3 regions of the uncultured Flavobacterium sp. genome follow, and region 3 is predicted to be linked to each of the others. Evidence: riboswitches for the same ligand, from Rfam matches in the RefSeq annotation. Region 3 holds a riboswitch; each other region holds the start of a gene.
The links. Region 3 has a riboswitch for cobalamin ahead of WN975_RS21520 (DUF5074 domain-containing protein). Riboswitches for the same ligand answer to the same signal wherever they lie in the genome.

Region 1 (3,197 bases), 1.6 Mb from region 3:
ATACAATATCAATGGCAAATTTCAATGTCAATTAAAAAATCAATTTCTTAAATGAAAAAAGAACTACATATCTTCTTTACCTGTTTAATGTTTTACACCAGAATTCCATGTCCAAAAAACATTGATCATAATCCTGATTATTTGAATAAAGCAACCCGATATTTCCCTTTCATTGGTTGGATTGTAGGAAGTATTTCTTTTTTAACCTTCTATCTTTTTTCACTTTTTTTATCTGTCGAAACTGCTGTAATCTTAGCTATTATTGCTTCGATATTAACAACAGGAGCTTTTCATGAAGACGGATTTGCTGATGTTTGTGATGGTTTTGGCGGAGGCTGGACCAAAGAAAAAATCCTAATGATTATGAAAGACAGCGCTATTGGTGCTTATGGAGCAATTGGTTTAGTTTTACTTTTTCTACTGAAATTCAAATTGCTTTCAGAATCTATTTTGCTTTTCAATGGTGAAAACTCTTATCTTCTTATTTTCCTTTTATTTATTTCTGCTCACGCTTTGAGTCGTTTGGCGGCAATTTCAATTATTTTCACGCATGAATATTCTCGTGATGATGCTTCGAGCAAAAGCAAGCCTATTGCTAAAAAACATACTTGGAAAGAAATTTCAGGATCATTTTTCTTCGGATTACTTCCTTTGTTGGTTTTCTCCTATTTACAATATAAATTTCTTCTGGCTTTAATTCCGGTTTTTATAATGCGTTATTTTTTAGCCCGTTATTTCCAGAAATGGATTGATGGTTATACCGGAGATTGCCTTGGTGCAACACAACAGGTTTGTGAAGTTGTTTATTATTTAAGTATTCTATTGCTATGGAAATTTATCTAGTTCGTCACACTGAAACTGTTTGCGAAAAAGGCATTTGCTACGGACAATCTGATGTAGATTTGGCAGAACCTTTTGATTTAGTTTTCGAAAATATTCTTTCGCAATTACCTTCAGAAGCTATTATTTTTTCAAGTCCTTTAAAACGCTGTGTTATTCTGGCTGAATATATTGAGAAGAATATCAAAACTATTTCTTTTGAAAAAGAAGAACGTTTAATGGAAATGAATTTTGGCGATTGGGAATTGAAAAACTGGGATAATATTCCACAAGAAGAACTTAATCCATGGATGGAAGATTTTGTCAATATTAAGGTTTCAAACGGAGAATCTTTTATTGAATTACATCAAAGAGTTGAAAATTTTCTATCTGATCTGGTTTCAAAAAAAATAACAAATCCTATTATTATTGTAGCGCATGCCGGCGTTATACGAAGCATTTTATGTCATCAAACTTCATTGCCACTAAAAGATGCTTTCAACAACAAGGTAGAATTTGGTCAAGTAATAAAAATAGTACTTTAAATGCCATTTTGTTTAGAATTTGTTTTAAAAAGTGAAACAAATTTGAAAATTCGATAATTTTAACTTTATCTTTGCACGAAATTAAGGTTGTGTTCATTTTTAACACATTAAAAGGGAATCAAGTAAAAATTCTTGAGCTGTACCCGCAACTGTAAGCTTTGTTCTGAAAAGAATGCTTGTTGTAACTACAAAACCACTGCTCGCCCCGGCGAATGGGAAGGTAAACAACAAGACGCAAGCCAGGAGACCTGCCTTTGTAACGAATATCGAGCTCTCGGGAAAAAGAGTTTAGAAATTATGACTTTAGAAAAACGGTTTGCTTTTTGTTTATTCCTGTTGTGCCAAATTATTTCGGCGCAGAACGACTCTATTACCAAATTGAAAGAAGTTGTAGTTTCTGACGCAAATCTTAAAAAATACTCCAATTCACAATCGGTTTTAAAGCTTAATGATTCTGTCATTAATAAAAATGAGGCTTTATTGACGGATCTTTTAAACTTTAATTCTACTATTTATTTTAAAGAATACGGGCGTGGAATGCTTTCTACAGTCTCTTTTAGAGGAACTACAGCATCACAAACGGCGGTAATCTGGAACGGAATTAATATCAATTCTCAGATGAACGGAAGTACTGATTTCAATACTATTTCTGGTTCTGATTATAATTCGATAAGCGTAAAAGCTGGTGGAGGAAGTGTACTTTACGGAAGTGGAGCTGTTGGAGGAACTGTACATTTAAACAACGATTTGGCATTTTATAGTCGGTTTGAGACTAATTTAAAACTTGATTACGGAAGTTTCAATACTATTGGAATCAATTTTAAAACTAATATTTCGAATAAAAAATGGAGCGCACAAATTGGCTTTTCAAAAAACAGTTCGACAAATGATTACAAATACATCCATAAATACAACTGGAAAGGCGAACAACGCTGGAATCAAAACGGTCAGTATGATGTAATAACTATGAGCGCAAATGTTGGTTACAAATTTGATGCAAAAAATAGTTTGAAATTATACACTCAAACTTCTAATACTGACAGAAATACTTCTTTAATATCTGAAACGGAAACTAAAACCAGATATGTAAATGGTTTTAACCGAAACTTATTAGAATATGACGGTGATTATGGAAAATTTACCACTAATCTAAAAGCGGCATATATATTCGAAAACTATCAATATTATCCTGATAATGCGGTTAATTTTTTCACTTATGGAAAAACAGAAAGCTTTATCACAAAAGCAGATTTAGGTTATAAAATTTCGAAATCAACACAAATAAACGGAGTTCTGGATTACAACAGAACTAAAGGTTACGGAACTGGTTTTGGAGATCACGTTAGAGAAATTAGTTCGGCAGCTTTATTGGTAAAACAAGATATTTCGACAGATTGGAAAAATGAATTCGGAATTCGAAAAGAGTTTACAGACAATTATCAATCTCCTCTTCTATTCTCTTTAGGATCTTCGTATCAATTTAATGAATTGTACAATCTGAAATTGAATTTATCCCGAAATTTCAGAATCCCGACTTTTAATGATTTGTATTGGGAACAAGGCGGAAATCCAAATTTAAAACCTGAAAGTTCTTATCAGGCAGAAATTGGTAATGTTTTCACTTTCAAAAACATATCATTGACTCAAACCTTTTATTACATGAAAATAAAAGATTTATTGCAATGGATTCCGGGAAGCAACGGTATTTGGTCTCCACAAAATACAGATAAAGTAAATAGTTATGGTGCTGAAACATTATTAAGCTGGAAAAAACAGTTTGGTAAAAACATCTTCGCTGCAAATGCAACTTATGCTTATACGGCTTCAAAAAAT
Region 2 (3,197 bases), 4.2 Mb from region 3:
TTGAAGAAGAGATATTTCGAGCGGGCCTAAAAAGCGAGTAGGACAACGCAAAACAAAATAATCCATGAAACAGATCTGTTTTTGACCAAATACAGGTAAAATTAATAACCAGTAATTATCAAAGGAAGCGGTTTTAGGGATATTTCAAAACATCTTAAACAAAGTAAATCAGTTTGATAAAATATTGATTTTTATTTTGTTAGTTAATTGAAAAACAAGTATTTATACTTGATTTGGATCGCTGTAAATGAATTAAATTTGATTCGAAAATTAATCAGGTTTTTAAAAAGCAGAACCTTTAACTACAAATAAAATCTACAGAGGTATTTTGATAGAGGTTCTATTTTTTAATAGTAGTAAAAAAGATTCATCCCCGAATCATTTTGAAATAATTAAGTGTAACCCCTAAAAAATCAAATTATGTTCTACACAGTAAAATCCGGCGACACGTTGTCAAAAATCGCTAAAAAGTTTTCGATTTCTATTGAGTTAGTATTGGCATTTAATAAGAATATTAAAAATGTCGATCATATTTTTATTGGTCAGCTCATTCAAATTCCGAATTTAGAAGATGTTCCTGAAAAGGAAGTAATTCCTATAACCGAAAGTCCCAATAAACTCATACAAAAGGCAAGAACGGCTGTTGGTAAAAAAATAAAGTATAAGTTAGGCGAGGGCGGAATAAATCCTTCTTTGGCTTTACCAACGTCTAATAATGAATGCGATTGCAGCGGCTTTATTTGCTGGGTTTTAGGATTATCCAGAAAGACCACAATTCCGTTTTATCAAAAATATGGCGGATGGATCTTTACGGATTCAATGGAAAAAGATGTTATTAGTAGCGCAGGTATTTTTGAAAAACTAAATATTCCCGAAGTGGGATGTATTGTGGTTTACGGCGCAGGTCCAAAAATTGGTCACGTAGGTATTGTATCTGAAGTTGAAAACGAAAAAATGAAGAAAGTGATTCATTGCAGTTCCGGAAATTATTCGAAATTTAATGATTCAATTTTGGAAACCGTGCCAACAGTTTTTAATCGCGCAGATGCTTTATGGGGAAGATTCTCAGGAATTTGATATAATTAATCTCGCAAAGGCGCAAAGGCGCAAAGTTTTTGTCATTTCGATTTCTGTGAAAAAACTATTTTTTAGGAGCTAATCCCGCTATCCGTTTCAATCTTTTGCGTCCGCCGCAGCGGACACAAAAGGATTTCCACTTCTATCGGGGCTAGGACAGTCGTTTTCATAATAATATTTTCGTCTAGTTTGTCATTTCGACGGAGGAGAAATCTCCACAAGTAGCTCCGTAATTAAAATCACCAATCTTTATCGAGTACTAAATTTATTGAATAGCCTCCTGCTTTAGCTGGAGGTTTTTAATTTACGCAACAATAAGGCTTTAGCCAAATTAGATATTTTTGGCTAAAGCCATCTCAGATTGATTTTATAAAAACTCCAGCTAAGGCAGGATCTAATAATCTAGTTTTATTTTTAAGATATTCATTTTTAACTATATAGGTTTCTGTTTTTTGTTTTTTTTAAGAAATTAGATATTAACTGATGTGTTTATGTATCTTTGCGCTCGCAATGGTTTAGCTATTCTTTTCGAGTTTAGCTGACGAAGAGGGAATCAGGTGCAAATCCTGGACAAGCCCGTTACTGTAAATTCCATGCAACATTTTGACTGATCCAATCGCTTTTTTAAGCTTTTGAAATCGAATCTTTTGCCACTGCATTTTTTCTGAATGTGGGAAGGCTGATCAAAATGGGAATAAGTCAGGAGACCTGCCAATGCTTATAATTTCAAACTCTCGTGGACCAGAGTTTTGAGACAAACACAAATATCAAACTAACATTTGATTTCGATTTTACCGTTAACAACTATTTAGTTAAATAGAGTATTTTTTATGCACTTATGTGAACATAGGCGTTTGCGTCTAATACATAGTGGATTTTTTGTACTTGCATGGATTTTATTTTTGAATCCGATGTATGGACAAGATAATCCTCTGAAAAATAATAAGGACTTAGATTCTTTAAAGAAACATCAATTGAATGAGGTTATTGTAACCACAAGCAAGCGTGAATTTAAAGTTGAATCTCCTATGCCTGTCCAAATATTGTCAGGAAAACAGCTTGAAAAATTAAATAGTCTTTCTGTTGCAGATGCTGTGCGTTATTTTTCGGGTGTTCAATTGAAAGATTATGGCGGAATTGGCGGTCTGAAAACTATAAATGTCAGAAGTTTAGGAAGCGCTCATACGGCGGTTTTTTATGACGGAATGACCGTTGGAAATGCGCAAAACGGACAAGTAGATCTTGGAAAATATTCATTGGATAATATTGAAGCGATTGAATTGTATAACGGACAAAAATCAACTATTTTTCAGCCTGCGCGTGGTTTTTTCGCTTCGAATACACTTTTCTTAAAAACAAAAATTCCTGATTTCTCCTCCGGAAGAACTACAAAAATAAGAGTTGGCGTAAAAACAGGTTCGTTCGGACTTTTTAATCCTTCTTTTCTGTATCAACAAAAATTATCCTCTAATTTCTCTCTTACAGCAAGTACAGAATGGCTTAAAGCCGATGGAAAATATAAATACAGATATCAAAAGACGAATGGTTATGATACAACGGCTGTCAGGCAAAATGGTGATATCACGGCTTTAAGAAGTGAATTAACATTACAGGCAAAAGTTGGAACTATGGGTCAGGCTTCGTTAAAAGCCTATTATTATGATTCTGAACGTGGACTTCCGGGAGCGATTTTAGCCAATAAATATGAATATGTGCAGCGACAATGGGACAGAAACTTCTTTGTTCATGGTTCTTTTCAAAATTCATTTTCGAAGAAATACGAACTACTTGCGAATATAAAATTCAGCAGAGATTATAATCGGTACATTGATCCTGATTATAAAACATTGCAAGGCGCACTGGATAATAAATATTATCAAAATGAATTTTATGCTTCTGTTGTAAATCAATATACGATCAAGGAATGGTGGAAAGTTTCTCTGGCTACAGATTTTTCGATCAATACACTTACTGCTAATTTATACCGATTTCCATATCCAACCCGATATTCTTATTTGGGCGCATTGTCTACAGAAATGCATTGGTCAAGGCTTGATATTCAGGCAAATTTGTTAGGCGCTTATGTCGACGAACAGGTTAAATATTATCAGCAAGGTGAC
Region 3 (3,197 bases):
TAACACCAGAATCAGCATTGAATAAGTAAAGATTATTGATTGCGAAATTTGCTCCAAATCCTTCATTTACTGTATTTACAACCAAAGTATTTTTCAGACGATCGTAACCAATTCCTGAACCATATAATATATTTGATTGTGTTAAAGTAATAAAAGGTGTAGCCAAAGATGCGGTCGTACCAGTATATTTATAAACTTGTTTACCACCACTCCAACTTCCGTTTTTAGCAATAAAAACATTGTTTTGGGCTGCCGTAATAGATCCCGGATGCCATGCTCCCCAGCTTCCATAAGCTTGAAAACCTAACGGAATTTCTGTTACCGTAAGCGTACCTGAATCTATACTTATAAGGTTTGTACCTCCCGCTGCCCAAACTTTTTTATCATCCGTAACGGCAAATCCTAAAACCATAGCCGGAATCGTTTTTACAACTGCAAATGTTGAAGCATTAAGAACAATAACTCCTTGTGAAGCAGATAATGCAAAAACATAATTACCAACTTTAACAATATCTCCAACCTGACCTGTAACACCAGCAACTTGTCCGTTTAATGCCATTGTATTCAGATTAAGCTTATATATACCATTACCAGAGGTCAATAATGCTTGATTTTGATCAATACCAACTACTGCACGCCAATCGTTTCCGCCTTGAGCTGGAATTCTTTTTTCTTCTTTAAGTGTGTACGCATCTGTAACAACAACTGGTCCGCCAACTTTAGAAACTAAGAATAGTTTTTTGTTAAAGATCGTTCCAAATTCTAATGTAGACGATTCTGGTTTTAAATCTTTACCTGGATTTGCTTTTACAAAAACACTGTCTTCAATAGTTTTTGTATCATATCTATAAAACCCAACTGTTCCTGTTCCGTGTCCGTACCAACCTTCGTTGATCATGAAAAAACCATTTTCATAAGTTCCTAATGCAAGAACATTATAGGTTAGAGACGTTTTTCCTCCATCATTTTTGGCTGTCATTGTAACTTTAAAATCACCTCTTGTTTCTGGTTTAAAAACATAAGTAGAATCAGATCCTACAACTTTTCCGTCTACAGCCCATTCGTAAGTAACATTATTTCTATCTGTTAACTTCGAACTTAACTTTAGGGCTTTACCAATAGTTAAAGTGTCTTTTAATTGTTGTGCGCCTTTTATTGACGGAGCTGCTGTAAAATTGTCGTCATTATTACACGAAACTGTTAGGATCATTAAAGAAGCAATTGCAAGTAACTGCTTGGTAAAAAATTGGTTTTTCATCATTAAATATTTAAAATTAGATTACTTAAATCTTTAAATCGATGTACAATTTGTGTTCAGCAAAAGTTTTATAAAATAAACTTCTGTCTGCCTTTGTTTAAAAAGCAAAACATTTTGTACAACGATACGTTTTAATGATTTTTTTAATGAAGAAAAAGCATGTATCGGAAAGAAAACCATCCAACAGGAAATTGTTTTTACGATATCATATTTGCAGAAAAAAAATCTCATAAACTCTTTTTTTGGCTTACGAGAATAGAATAACCAAACAATACCATTATCACATAGAGTGAAAAAGTATTGGTTTTAATTCAAGCTTCAATCCCCGAAAGCTATTTATTACTATAAAAATGGCAGGTCTTCTGACTTGCTCCCTACACCCAGCCTTCCCTTTCAAAAAATGAAAAGTGACGTATTAAAGGGCTTCAGTTAATGAGCTTACAGCTGCGGGACAGTTTTGGAGTTACACCAAATTCCCTTTTAATGTCAATATTTATTCAATATGACAACCATTTTCTGTTTTAAAATTGTGCTGTAAAACTAGTGTTTTCTTTCTTAAGAAAATAACACTCCTTTATATTTAAAAGCCCAATCTATAATCTTCAATCTATGATTTATTTCGAATTATTAGGCATTTACTGATAGAACAAAAACAAAGTCAATAATCGATCTAATTTTGTTAAAAAAGTATTGAACAAATAAAAAAATATCTCATATATTCGTAAAATGTTACTTAATTATTCAATTAATTATCAAAAACACAAAATATTTTATGAGTAAAAATTCTACAAAAGGCATTTGGAAAGTAATTTCGGCCTCGTCAATGGGAACAATGATTGAATGGTACGATTTCTATATTTTTGGGAGTTTAGCTGTTGTAATTTCCACTAAATTCTTTCCAAGTGACAATCCTACTGCGGCTTTTTTATCAACGTTAGCCACTTTTGCGGCAGGATTTGTAGTTCGTCCTTTTGGAGCTTTATTTTTTGGAAGACTTGGCGATATCATTGGTCGGAAATATACTTTTATGGCGACTTTATTATTAATGGGAGGTTCTACATTTTTAATTGGCTGTATTCCCAGTTATGAAACTATTGGTTTTCTTGCGCCTTTATTAGTTTTGATTCTTCGTTTATTACAAGGACTTGCTCTTGGTGGCGAATATGGAGGTGCAGCTACTTATGTTGCAGAACATGCTCCGGTTGGACAAAAAGGATATTGGACTTCCTGGATTCAAACTACCGCTACAATTGGTCTATTTATCTCCTTAATGGTTATTCTTGCTACTAAAAACGTGCTTTCTGCTGAAGCTTTTGATTCCTGGGGATGGCGTGTTCCGTTTTGGGTTTCTATTGTAATGGTTGGTGTCTCGTATTTGATTCGGAAAAATATGGACGAATCTCCTGTCTTCGCTAAAGCAAAAAAAGAAGGAAAAACGAGCACAAATCCGTTAAAAGAAAGTTTTGGAAATCGATACAATCTGAAATTTGTATTACTCGCATTGTTTGGCGCTACAATGGGACAAGGCGTTGTTTGGTATACTGGACAGTTTTACGCCATGAGTTTTATGAAAACTGTGATGAATATAGATTCGTCTCAAGTTGATGGATTATTGGGAATTGCACTTTTAATTGGAACACCATTTTTCATAGTTTTTGGATGGCTGAGCGACAAAGTTGGTCGAAAATATATTATGATGGGCGGAATGCTTCTTGCCATTTTATTCTACAGACCAATCTATAAAATGATGTACAATACAACGGATGTAAGTTACAAATCTGAAATTGTAGAACAAACCACACAAAATGTTGAAACAGCAAAAAATAATAACATAATTACCACTATTTCAAAAACCTATACGGATGGAACTTCGTATATCGAAAAGAGAACAGACTTTGCTGATAAGAAAAAATCTCAAAGCACTATCACTATAAATATC

Region 1: linked by a shared signal. The riboswitch ahead of WN975_RS14420 (TonB-dependent receptor) and the one ahead of WN975_RS21520 (DUF5074 domain-containing protein) in region 3 are both predicted to bind cobalamin.
Region 2: linked by a shared signal. The riboswitch ahead of WN975_RS04050 (TonB-dependent receptor) and the one ahead of WN975_RS21520 (DUF5074 domain-containing protein) in region 3 are both predicted to bind cobalamin.

What each region holds. Positions count from the first base shown of each region.
Region 1 covers NZ_OX638201.1:3,532,945-3,536,141, forward strand. Annotated here, with positions in the region: gene WN975_RS14410 (adenosylcobinamide-GDP ribazoletransferase) at 52-843, shown strand; gene cobC (alpha-ribazole phosphatase) at 828-1,364, shown strand; cobalamin riboswitch at 1,432-1,635, shown strand; gene WN975_RS14420 (TonB-dependent receptor) at 1,662-3,197, shown strand, end outside.
Region 2 covers NZ_OX638201.1:929,936-933,132, forward strand. Annotated here, with positions in the region: gene WN975_RS04045 (LysM peptidoglycan-binding domain-containing protein) at 421-1,077, shown strand; cobalamin riboswitch at 1,572-1,808, shown strand; gene WN975_RS04050 (TonB-dependent receptor) at 2,106-3,197, shown strand, end outside.
Region 3 covers NZ_OX638201.1:5,171,403-5,174,599, reverse strand. Annotated here, with positions in the region: gene WN975_RS21520 (DUF5074 domain-containing protein) at 1-1,258, opposite strand, end outside; cobalamin riboswitch at 1,593-1,787, opposite strand; gene WN975_RS21515 (MFS transporter) at 2,031-3,197, shown strand, end outside.